Regions from separate parts of the Paenibacillus sp. FSL H8-0079 genome, predicted to be linked through region 2. Evidence: predicted binding sites of a transcription regulator. Region 2 holds the regulator's gene; each other region holds the start of a gene.

Region 1 (4,308 bases), 140 kb from region 2:
GGGTTCCCTCCAGATCATTGATCGTAATGTAAGCCATACCGAATGGCGTATTGATTTTGTATGTCGCACCGCGCAGTACCTGAGGACGGCTTCTATATTGTTTATCCAACACTTTAGCAGACGGAGAGGTTTGATCGGAAGAAAGAGCCCCACCATCAACCTCGCTAGTGAAAGATCCAACACCTGCCTGCCCTCCGATATTATTCGGGTTATCTATTGCAGATACGACATTCTTCTCTCCTGCTTCCACCGTGTTCTCATCTTCGATCTTGGTCTCTTCCTTCTTCGACGTGGACAACACCTGCACATCCCTGCTACCATCGCGGTATATCGTTACTCCCTTGCAGCCAAGATCGAAGGCTAATTCGTACAGCTCAGCTGTATCCTCCACTGTAAAATCAGCCGGACAGTTGGCCGTCTTTGAGATTGAGCTATCCACCCATTGCTGGATCGCAGCCTGCACCCGGATGTGATTCTCAGCCGACAGATCCATCGCCGTCACATAATAGTCTGGTAATGCTTCACCCGGATGTTCATCCAGCCAATCTTGCGCAATCGGTACGAACTGTTCATCATAACCTAGACGGCTTTGACGAAAATACTTGAAGGCGAAATACGGCTCAATACCTGTGGAGGTGCCCACCATCGTACCTGTACTTCCCGTTGGCGCCTGTGTAATCAGTGTGACATTTCGAATGCCCTGTTTACGAATGGCCTCTCCCACTTCAGGGTACGTCGCAACCATGTTTTTCATGAATCCACTCTGTAAATACGGTTCAGCTTCGAAAGCTGGGAAAGCTCCCTTCTCTGCTGCAATCTCTGCCGATGCCAGATAGGCCTCCTTCGCCATGAATCCATACAGTTTATCCAGAAATGCAAGAGATTCAGGACTGCCGTATCGAATACGCAGCTTAATCATCAGCTCTGCCAGTCCCATCGTGCCAAGCCCCACCCGGCGTTCACGCTGCTGATTCAGTCTGTTTTCCTCAAAATGATACGGTGTTGCATCGATGACATTGTCCAAAAATCTAGCCGAGATCCGAGTGGTTTCCGCCAGTTCATCCCATGCCACATCATGATTCGTCTCATCGTAGAATTTGGACAGATTGATCGCTGACAGATTACATACACCCCAACCAGGCAGGCCTTGTTCCCCGCACGGATTAGTACAGATGATCGGATTGAAGTACCAGCTGTTGGACATCTGGTTGTAGTACTCCATGAATACCACACCAGGCTCTGCCGATTTCCAGGCTGATTCAATAATGGAATGCCAGATTTCGCGAGCCTTCAGTGTACGATAGTGCACGACCGAATGACCTGCCGCTTTCCACTGCTGCATATCCCCATTCCACTCGGTGTCATAGTCCGGATCGTTCGTATCAGGGAACACCAAATCCCAATCTCCGTCCTGCTTGACAGCCTCCATAAATGCGTTGCTCACACATACAGACAGATTGGCATTGGTCACCTGCCCCATCGTTTGTTTCACGGTAATAAAATCAAGCACATCCGGATGCCAGTCATTCATCATGAGCATGAGCGCACCCCGGCGGCTTCCACCCTGTTCAATCAGTCCAGTCGTATAACTGAACAATCCGCCCCACGATACGGAACCGCTGGATGATCCGTTGACACCTTTCACCACCGCTCGGCGAGGACGCAAAGAGGACAAATTAATGCCAACACCTCCCCCACGTGCCATAATCTCCGTCATCTCGGTCAAGGTTCTCATAATGCCACTCCGACTGTCTTGCGGAGACGGAATGACATAACAATTGAAGAGTGTCAGCTCATCGCTTGCTCCCGCACCCGCAGCAATGCGGCCTCCGGGTACTAACTTCCAATCTTCCAACACAGAGCGGAACTTGGACTCCCACGTTGCCCGCTGATCGGCTGTGGATTCGACAGAAGCCATCGCTTTGGCAAGACGGTTCCACATCTCTTCCGGAGTTTTTTCTATGTTGAGTGTCAATTTCTCCACGTTTGTCTCGATGATCTCTCCGCTTCGAGTCCTTACCTTTACAAGCTGACCCTTACGTTCTATGATTTCGCCCACTTCCTTGGTTGGGAACTTGGGATCATCCTTCGTTAATACCAATACAACATCCCCGACCTTGGCATGATTCGAATCAGCGTCCTTCCAGGCGTATCGGTCCAGAAATATTTTTTCGCTGAGTCCTTCTAATTGGTACGATCGTTGGTTCGATTTCATCGCAACGTTCAACCTCCCCGGAATAAAGCTCCTTTTTCACTATACAACTAAAATATGATGAAACACCACATATAGTGATATGAATTAAGTATATTACACCATATATTGATTTTCCATGCGACTTTTATCATAGTCCATCTTCATAGATTCCCCATGCTCGGACAAGCTTCTTGTAAATAAACTGTAGTTCACATTGGTTCAACTAAACTTTTTACACAAGAACGGAGAGGACAGAAATAATCTGAAGAAGCGAAGCGTTCGCCTTTATCCCCGGGTTTTCCCCCTTTGGACAAGGGAATCAAAAAAATCTGGGGATAACAGCGATCGGAAGGTTATTCTGTCATCGGAGTGACAAGTGTAAATATTCCTTATTTGAACTTACATAGTTATGAACTGACTCTCATTCGTCCATACTATTACCTACGAATAAAACGTCATCACGTATGGCAGGGGAGGAAACACCATGAACCGGAAAAACCCGCACCACACGAATCAACCTGTAGCTGAGCTGCCCGTTCCGTTGGAATTTGATCGGAGCTGGATCAATCAGTTGGAATCACGACTGGATAAAGGAGGTCCTTGGGGGGATTACCGCCTCTTTCAACTCGGTATTCAAGCCGAAGAGACCAACTTGATTCCCAATTTTGACGAGATCCAATGTCTCAAGCATCTACAAGGCCTCACTCCACTCCCTCACCAGATGGACACTGCACGCAGAGTATTATTTGAAATGTCAGGCCGGGCCATTCTTGCCGATGAGGTGGGTCTTGGCAAAACCATTGAAGCCGGTCTCATTCTGAAAGAATATATGGTTCGGGGTCTCGTATCCAAGGTACTCATTCTCGTACCAGCGTCTCTTGTGCTGCAATGGGTACGGGAGTTGAATTCGAAATTCGGCATCCCTGCCATTGCCCAGAAAAAGGCCTATTCCTGGCAGAATGAAGTGGTTGTTGCTTCCATGGATACAGCCAAACGTGATCCGCATAAAGATATGCTGCTGAATACCGATTACGACATGATTATTATTGATGAGGCTCATAAGCTCAAAAACAAGAAAACAACCAACTATCAATTCATGCTGAAATTGCGCAAAAAGTATTGTCTGCTGCTCACAGCTACACCTGTGCAGAACGATATGAGTGAGTTGTTCAATCTGATCAACCTGCTGAAGCCGGGTCAACTAGGTCGTCAGGGTGATTTTGCAGCCAACTTTGTCGTTGACAAACGGGTTCCGAAAAATCAGGAGCAGCTTAAGAACGAGTTATCCAAAGTCATGATTCGTAACCGCCGCGGCGAAGGCCCCGTCCAATTTACCAAACGGAACGTCTCCAATGTGAATCTGCAACTGTCGCCCGAAGAACAGGCGCTATATGATGGCGTGACTTCCTTTGTTAAAGACCAGTACCAGGAAGCCGGCGGCAACTTGAGCAGCATGCTTTCCCTTGTTACATTACAGCGGGAAGTGTGCAGCAGTCGGGATGCTGTATTCGTAACACTGGTTAATCTGTCGAAGAAACTTCCGCTGGACTCTCCCCTTCGGGACAAAATTTGGGAACTCGTTGCCCATATTAAAGCGATCAAGGAGAATACCAAAGCGGAGAAAACGATGGAACTGGTTCGGAACATGAATGAAAAAGTAATTATCTTCACCGAATACCGGGCCACGCAGGAGTATCTGCTGAACTATTTCCGCAACAACGGGCTTACGGCTGTCCCCTATCGGGGTGGCATGAATCGGGGCAAAAAAGACTGGATGATGGACCTCTTCCGCGGACGTGTGCAGGCCATGATTGCAACCGAAGCGGGTGGCGAGGGCATTAATCTGCAATTTTGCCATCATATGATCAACTTCGATCTGCCTTGGAACCCCATGCGGGTAGAGCAGCGAATCGGTCGGGTGCATCGGCTGGGACAGCAGAATGACGTGAACATTTTCAACCTGTCCACAACCGGAACCATCGAGGAACATATTTTGAATCTGCTGCATGAGAAGATCAATATGTTCGAGATGGTGATCGGCGGGCTGGATGTCATTCTGGAACGGCTGGAGAAGAAGGAGTCTATTGAGAAAAGTTTGTACAAAATCATGCTTG
Region 2 (4,308 bases):
TATTAACCGAATAGCTGAATACGGCTTCACCATTGCCATTCGTATCAGATGAACCAAGAACGGTTCCATCCAGAGAAAATGTGATTCTTTTATTCGATACTGCCTGATTTTGAAAATCCAGCAATGTAGCTCTGATCTCCTCTGTATCACCATAAGTTGTTGTAAGCTGATCCAACTGCAAAATAGTCGAATAGTCCCTCTGCTGAGAAGCTACATACGTCCTGAATGCAAAATCAAAATTGAAATTATTCCAATGTCCAAAATAATACGGTGTACCGCCAGTATATGCACTAGGAGTGTATATTCTCCAAGTGACTTGGTTTACTTGATTTGGGTCATTATTGGTTGTCTCCATCATCATGCTATACTCCTTATTAGACTCCACGTAAATCCCTTCGTCAAAATTAAACCGAACCCATCCTCCCGGAAAAACAGGCACAATACTACTGCTTACCTTCGCTACGCCTAGTACTGTCCCATTAATATCGGCGCCTTCATGAATCGTCAAGCTTATCTCCCGCTCAGCAGCTGAGGATTGAGCAAGAAATACATCGACATCGTACATCCATCCCGTTTTGCCTGCAGTAAAGCTTTGTCCTACTCCCTTTGATCCGCCATGCGAATCCGGGATCGTATTGTCTGTATCCGTTGTTTGATCAATTGGATCAACGGATGACGCTAGGCTAGATTCCGACATTGCGAAAGCAATCAATAAAATACCAATTACGATAAGAACTCTTTTTTTTAAAAGGTTCATCTTTCTTGCATGTAACATGGTTGCAACGCTTCCTTCCGTTCTTTATTAGTATGTAATATGAATGTTCTTATCTAAAAATTAAAAACGCACCTAACTGTTAATATTATAATACACCATAATCTTTTCACTACTAGGATTAATCTATAAAGAAAATTCAAAATAAACTTTGATATTTACTTCTACAAATTTCTATAACCTATTATGCATAGATGCGAGATATGCAAGGTTCTTCGCCCCTAGTAATTTCCCCCTATAAAACACAATCAAATGTTTTAACGACAAAAAAGCTATAAATCACTAAATTAGGTTCATAGCTTATTAGCTTCATATATAAAAAAGTTATAGCTTAAACATTCAAATAATAATGTGGTATTACTGATCGTGGTGGGAGAGAGTAAATGCGATCCAAAACATGGAGTAGATGAACTTAGCCACTTCACGCGTACTCAAACTACCTTTATACATGTGAGTGATCGCCTCAGCTTGATGAGTATATATTCCGATTAATAAAGCAATAAAAAACCCTTGCTCCGCAAGGGTTTTCATCATTTTAAGTTTATATGGAGCCTAGGGGGATCGAACCCCTGACCTCATCGCTGCCAGCGATGCGCTCTCCCAGCTGAGCTAAGGCCCCAGGATATGAAATGAATAACTTGTTCAGCACTGCTACGTTCCGCAGGCGACTCCTATATCATATAAAATCCAGCTTTCGCTGTCAATCACTTTTTCATGCTCCAAAGTGATTGGAGAAGAACAACCGATTTCACTGGCACACACGGACTGGAACCCCAGACTGCTCTTCTCCCCTTACCCACTTCACTAATGCTCCCGATCGTCTTTGGACAACAGGGATTTTAGTTCTTTCATGAACATATTGATGTCTTTGAACTGGCGATACACGGAAGCAAAGCGCACATATGCCACTTCATCGACTGGAAACAGCTGTTCCATCAATAGCTCACCAATCTGGCGACTCTCGACTTCAGCATCGGCAGTATTACGCAAAGACTTCTCTACCTCAGATACCATCATCTCCAGCGTCTCTACAGAGACTGGACGTTTCTCACAGGCACGAATAAGCCCACGGAGAATCTTGTCCCGGCTGAACTCTTCCCGGCTGCCATCTTTCTTAATAACGATCAGCGGTGTTTCTTCAATCATCTCAAACGTTGTAAATCTTCTGGCGCACTGCTCACATTCACGACGGCGACGAATCGACTTCGATTCATTAGCTGGCCTTGAATCAAGGACTTTGGTGCCCAGAAAAGCGCAATAAGGACATTTCAAATCAGATCACTTCCCACGTTTTACTTTTTACCACATATTCCCTGTACTCATTTTGTAATGAAAAACGCATTGCCGACACATAATACTTTTACCAACCCGCGAGGAGGTGAACAGCAATGGCACAAAGCAACGGTAACTCCAACAACTTGGTGGTAACTAAAGCTTCCGCAGCCCTCGAACAACTGAAATATGAAGTTGCTCAAGAACTCGGAATCAGCATCCCACAAGACGGATACCAAGGTAACATGACTTCTTACGAGAACGGTTCGATCGGTGGATACATCACGAAGCGTCTGGTAACAATTGCAGAACAGCAATTGGCAGGTCAATACCAATAATATCTGCATCGTAATACGCTACACAGAGGAGCATGGAGCGGCCGGTGAACAACCGGCCTGCTCTGTGCTTCTACTTATATACTCAGAACGTATTATAGATCTTTACATACTGATTATAATAGTAAATGACCCTTTGTACATAGTGACGCGTCTCACCAAACGGAATATCTTTCACCGTATCGAATGAGCCATCCCATACACCATCTCTAAGCCAACTGTTCACTTTACCTGGACCCGCATTATAGGCAGCGATCATAACGGCTTCATTGCCATCGAATTGATCGGACAGATTCCGCAGATACCATGTACCTAATTGAATATTTCGTTCTGGCTCGTGCTTCAATTCCTCCAGTGAAGTGTGAGGAATTTTGGCTTGTTCCAATATCCAGTTCGCAGTGTCCGGCATCAGTTGCATGAGCCCAATGGCACCTCGTTTGGATTCCTTGCTTGTCTTGAAATTGGTCTCCACCTTGATAATGGAAGCAATCAGAAACGGATCAACCTCGTAGCTCTGAGATTGGGCACGAATCTCTTCCTTATAATGAATCGGATAGAACCATGCCATCCAGTTTGTATTCAGAAATAGCACGAGTACAAAGGACACAAACATCAACAGCAGTACACGTTTCTTGCGTAATATTTTCATAACAAACCCTTACGTTGTAGAAATGAGTCAATTTGCTGCTCCGTCTCTGACCATATGCTGCTGTTATCGATGACAATGTCTGCAAGCTGCTTTTTGCGCTCAATATCCATCTGTACATCCATCCGGGCTTCAGCCTGTGCCGCAGTCATTCCATCCCGAATCATCAAGCGATCTCGTTGGACTGACCTGGGAACATATACAACCATCACTTCCTCGAAACCATCTTCCAGACCCGATTCGTATAACAAAGGAATATCAGATACCACAAGTTTATCCGGATGTTGCACCGCGTATGCGGCAGCCCGTTCACGCATCTCTCTACGGATCGCCGGGTGTGTGATAGCCTCCAATGCCTTTCGTTCCTCGGGTTGTTGAAAAACAATACTTCCAAGCTTTTTCCGATCCAGTGTTCCATCTTCGTTCAGTATGGCTTGTCCGAACCGCTCAACAGCGGCGGCCAACACGGGATGCCCGGGCATCATAACTTCCCGGGCAATAACGTCTGCATCGATGAGCAACGCTCCCTTACTGGCGAGATAGGCGGAAACACTGCTTTTGCCTGTCGCGATCCCGCCGGTTAAGCCTATATTCATCGTTTCACCTCATAACAGCTTCATTATTCCCATAATCATTAACAATAGTGCTGGCAATACAGACAGTCTTCGCATCCAGCGCAGAGCTGAGAAACGCAGTCCAACCTTCATGCCGAGTGACAGAAACGCCCCACTAAACAGTGCAATAATGAGTGCCGTCCATAGTGTAGGAAATCCCAAAAGTGCCGCTCCCAATCCTGCCCCAAACGCATCCAGAGACAGTGCAATACCAAGCCACATCGCTTCCTGGGCAGATATGCTCCCCGAGTTATCCATATCCGCCTTGGAGGGACTCCGAAGGATCTGAATGACGACCCCCAGCTTACGCAACTCCAGTGTAAATACCATTCGTTCCAACGAGCCACCAGACGCCGATTGCTCCAGATCCAGCGCAAGCACCTGATTTCTACCCTTTGAATCCGACAGCGTCTCTTTTGTTTCTCCAACTTCAGTTACCTTTGTTTCCGTTCCCTCGTTCGTTCTAGTGTCTGTTTCCAGCTGTTCTTTGCCTTGCTTTCGAATAAGTTGCAACAGTGACCATGCACCAATGCCTATCAATATAACGGCTCCCACAATCGAAGCGATATCCGGTGACACCACATGGGACAACAGCACACCTACTTGCATCGACAAGGCAATAACCAATCCCGAACAGATCGAAATAACAGCGATAGATAACAGGGGAAT
Region 3 (4,308 bases), 2.7 Mb from region 2:
TAAGGCATAGTAATACTCAATGCGTTCAACAGATCCGCCTGTCTGACCGGCTTCGTCAGAACAGCATCAAAGGTTTCCGCATCATGCAGGTCGATGTGCATGCCATAGGGAACCAGTACAATGACGGGCAGATTGTCCGTACGTTGCTTCAGTTCATGTACAAAATCGACTGCGCCGCCTTCCAGTAATCCCATATCCACAACGGCCACATCCGGCTTGAAGCCTTCCTTGATCCAGTCATGCGCTACCGTCGAACCGGAGGTCATATGCACATCCATCTCCCATCTGCGCATCAGGGAAGAAACGCCTTGCAGAATGTCAGGATCTTTGGCAAGCAATACCTTTCGGCCTCTTAACCGCTGCTGGACACTTGCAAGCTGCGGCAACTCCCAATATCTGCGTAATGGAAGGCTAATCTGGAATTCCGTCTCATTCTCCATCACACGATCCACCTGAATACGGCCATGCATGAGAATGGCAAGGTTCTGACTTACAGCCAGACCCAGATTGCTTCCGATCAGTTTTTGGATATCCGATAACATCTGGCCCGTGTACTTCACCTTGAGCAGAAGTGTACCGGTCTCCTCGGTTTCATCTCCGTTCACCACTGCCGTGATCAGAACCGAGCCTTCACGCGTTGAATCCATAGCATATTGAATGACATGCGCAAGCAGTTGTCCAATCTTGACCTCATCACCAACGAACACTTGCGACACATTCAGTTCGAGATTTAATCCCAACTCAATGTTTTTGCCCGCCGCAATCCCCGCATAGAGATAGACGGTGTTCTCGATGGTACCGACCAGATCGAACGGATCGTCATGTATAACGGTTTTTCCTGCCTCATTAATATTGAAATTCATCATATTATTCAGCAAGGAGAGCAGGATATTGCCGCTCGTCTCAATCATATTCACATACTCCGACTGCTCCTCGGACATATCCGGAGTGCGCATCAGATCTGTCAGTCCCAGAATGCCGTTCAGGGGATTACGAATCTCATGACTCATCAGTTTTAGCATCTGCGTTTTGGTCATGGCCTCGGACTCGGCCCGTTCCTTCTCTGCCTGGAGCTGCTCTTGCATCTGTTCCGAATCACTCAGTTTCCGCTCCTGTACATGTAACGTGCTCTCCAGATCGACAACATAACCCAGGAAGACAGCCATCGCATTCAGTGTCTTCATGTCGGGTTCACTAATCACGTAATCCGGATTATCCATCAAACAGATGGTACCGAATGTTTCGCCGGATCTTCGCATAATGGGTACGCCCACGAAGAAACGATTTCCGAGCCCGCTTGTGACGTCCATAGATCGTGTCATCGGATGTTCACATGTATCCTGGATGGTAAGAACGCTACCTTTATCTCTCAATACCAGGCTGCAATATGAATCCGTAAATGGAAGGACACTGCCTTTAACGATTAACTCTTCCGCACGATTAAAAGCCTCCAAAATGACATTCGTTACCCCGTCATTCGTGGCAACGAAGATGGTATTGACCTTCAATATACCGCTTAATACGTCTACGATATGGGCCGCAGCTTCCTTTATATCTTCATAGAAGCCTCTCGTAATGCCTTCTGCCGTTCCCATGATTCACCCCTCTTATCTTAGCTGCACTTTCAAATCTGTATATCAGAATGTTTAATTACGTACAGGGGTCATCAAAAATCCGAATAGCTGTCACAATCTATACTTATATGATTAACACCGTAGAAGTATAAGAGAATCATACTCCCTGCCCATAGCCCATTTTTGGACAAAGGCAGGTCTTAAACGGATGGTTTAATAACCGAAAAGTCATGTCAAATCTCCTTTTCAGATTGATCAAAACCCATCTTGTCCGACTTCGGATATTTACTTGCAGGATAACTAGAAATTATACGCTTTCGCTCAGACTTTGGGAACCTTTAACCCGTAACAATAAACGGAAAGTCCACTGTGCCCAGTAAGCAGTGTGATCATTATCACACCCAAAAACCCACATATAGTTTATAAATGGATAATACGAATCTACATATAGTGTTACACGGAAATTGAATGATATCCAAAATCATTTTAGGAGGAACCTTACATGAACATGCTTGAGTATGCCACTCCACCGGCATCCGATCTATTATCCGACCTGGGAAGACGAATTATTGGCGCTGAAGACGCCGATACGCTGAGGGAAAATGCCAATCTGAATGGAGACTCCTTCAGCGGCAAGATGAGCAGGCTCGGTTCGGAGACCGCCAAGTGGCATGCTCTGCGTCATGTGTTGCCGGAAGAGCTTGCTCAAGCTGTGGAGAACGGGGATCTGTATGTACACGATCTGGACCAGTATGCACTCGGAACGACCAACTGTATCTTTATCCCGTTTGACCGTCTCCTCGCTGCGGGTTTCAACACAGGCAACGGATCGGTGCGCACACCTCAGACGATCATGTCTGCCATGGCTCTAGTTGCGATCATCTTCCAATCCCAGCAGAACAGTCAATATGGTGGCGTATCAGCCAATAAGATTGACTGGGATCTGGCTCCGTATGTACTGCGGTCTTTCCGCAAACATTACCGTAAAGGACAACGCCTCTTTGGTGAGAATATCCTGCTTGAGGATGAACAGCTTCATCTGGACAGCATTGAAGCGAAGAATCAGTGTCCACAGGCGTATGCCTTCGCCTATGAAGAGACTGAACTTGAGACAGGACAAGCTGCTGAATCGCTGATTCATAACCTGAATACGATGAGCAGTCGGGCAGGTGGTCAGATTCCGTTTACTTCACTGAACTATGGATTATGCACATCAGCGGAAGGACGCCTGGTATCACGCTCATTGCTGGAAGCGACCATCCGTGGTCTGGGCAACGGCGAGACTCCTGTCTTCCCTCAACATATTTTCCAATGCAAACAGGGGATTAATCAGGCTCAAGGCGAGCCGAACTATGACTTGTTCCGTCTGGCAGTCACCTGTTCATCACGGCGGATGTATCCCAACTTTGTCAATGTGGATGCCTCCTTCAACTTGCCCTATTATCATCCGGAGGATCCGGATACAATCATCGCCACCATGGGATGCCGCACACGTACACTGGCTGACCGCTTTGGGCGCAATCGTCAAAGTGGTAAGGGCAATCTGTCCTTCAATACGATTAACCTGGTCAAGCTCGGCATCCGGTTTGGTATCTGCCAAGGCAGCAGAGCCGTTGCCGATCGGGCAGGCTTCTACACCGCTCTGGAATCCGTGATGCATAATGCCGCTGACGGCCTGTTGCATCGCTACCGCATCCAAACTGTGCAACCTGCCAAGGCATCCGACTTCATGATGCGGGAGGGTGTATGGGAAGGTGGAGAGCAGCTCGCTCCGAATGAACCTGTTGCCGATCTGCTGAAACACGGCACGTTATCCCTTGGGTTTATCGGTCTCGCTGAATGTATGACAGCTCTCTATGGACGCCATCATGGCCAGGACCCTCATGTGCATCGGGAAGCGCTGAATATTATTCGGACCATGAGAGAGTTCTGTGACCGGATGAGCGAGCAGCATAACCTGAATATCACCCTGTTTGCCACACCTGCTGAAGGGTTGTCCGGCAAATTCACGAAGATTGACAGAGAGCGTTATGGCCTCATTCCTGGAGTTAATGATCGTGAGTATTATACGAATTCATTCCATATCCCGGTCTATCACACTCTTCCAGCTTATCGGAAGATTGAAGTGGAGGCCCCGTTCCACACGTTATGTAATGCGGGTGCAATCTCCTATGTGGAGCTTGACGGAAACGTTCGAGCCAACACCGCAGCTTTCCTGCGGATCGTACAGTATGCACTGGCACAAGATATCGGTTATTTCTCTATTAATCATCCGATTGATCGCTGCCCTGCATGTGGTTATGAAGGGGTCATCGGGGATGTATGCCCAGGTTGTGAAGTCCATGAGGACCATGTGCACTTCCAGCGGTTACGCCGCGTAACTGGCTATCTGACCGGAGATTACAAAGTACGCTTCAATGCTGCGAAACAGGCCGAAGTACGGGATCGGGTGAAGCACCGGTGAATCTGTATGGATACATCCCGGAGTCGGTGAATGAAGGGACAGGCCTGCGTGCCGTGTTGTTCATCAGCGGATGCCGTCACGCCTGTCCGGGCTGCTTCAGTCCGGATTCATGGAGCTTTCGAGCGGGTGAGCCCTTTACAGAAGAGCGGCAGCAGCAGATTCTGTATGAAGTGACGAACCATCCGTTGCTGGATGGTGTTACGTTGTGTGGTGGTGATCCCTTTTTCTCGGCAGCAGAATGTACGTCCTGGGTTCAGCAGCTTCGGGCTG

Evidence for each region. The regulator NrdR, encoded in region 2, represses ribonucleotide reductase genes. The targets are predictions, from matches to a motif close to AACACNATATATNGTGTT.
Region 1: MHI06_RS10505 (adenosylcobalamin-dependent ribonucleoside-diphosphate reductase) is a predicted target of NrdR. The motif match lies at 2,277-2,294, and genes of this name have one in related genera.
Region 3: MHI06_RS27550 (anaerobic ribonucleoside triphosphate reductase) is a predicted target of NrdR. The motif match lies at 2,012-2,029, and genes of this name have one in related genera.

What each region holds. Positions count from the first base shown of each region.
Region 1 is NZ_CP150300.1:2,300,140-2,304,447, reverse strand. It holds gene MHI06_RS10505 (adenosylcobalamin-dependent ribonucleoside-diphosphate reductase) at 1-2,215, opposite strand, end outside; gene MHI06_RS10500 (SNF2-related protein) at 2,679-4,308, shown strand, end outside.
Region 2 is NZ_CP150300.1:2,156,058-2,160,365, reverse strand. It holds gene MHI06_RS09815 (S-layer homology domain-containing protein) at 1-775, opposite strand, end outside; tRNA gene MHI06_RS09810 (tRNA-Ala) at 1,319-1,391, opposite strand; gene nrdR (transcriptional regulator NrdR) at 1,577-2,044, opposite strand; gene MHI06_RS09800 (alpha/beta-type small acid-soluble spore protein) at 2,161-2,382, shown strand; gene MHI06_RS09795 (lytic transglycosylase domain-containing protein) at 2,465-3,028, opposite strand; gene coaE (dephospho-CoA kinase) at 3,025-3,621, opposite strand; gene MHI06_RS09785 (MntP/YtaF family protein) at 3,631-4,308, opposite strand, start outside.
Region 3 is NZ_CP150300.1:6,176,239-6,180,546, forward strand. It holds gene MHI06_RS27545 (histidine kinase dimerization/phospho-acceptor domain-containing protein) at 1-1,595, opposite strand, end outside; gene MHI06_RS27550 (anaerobic ribonucleoside triphosphate reductase) at 2,077-4,038, shown strand; gene nrdG (anaerobic ribonucleoside-triphosphate reductase activating protein) at 4,035-4,308, shown strand, end outside.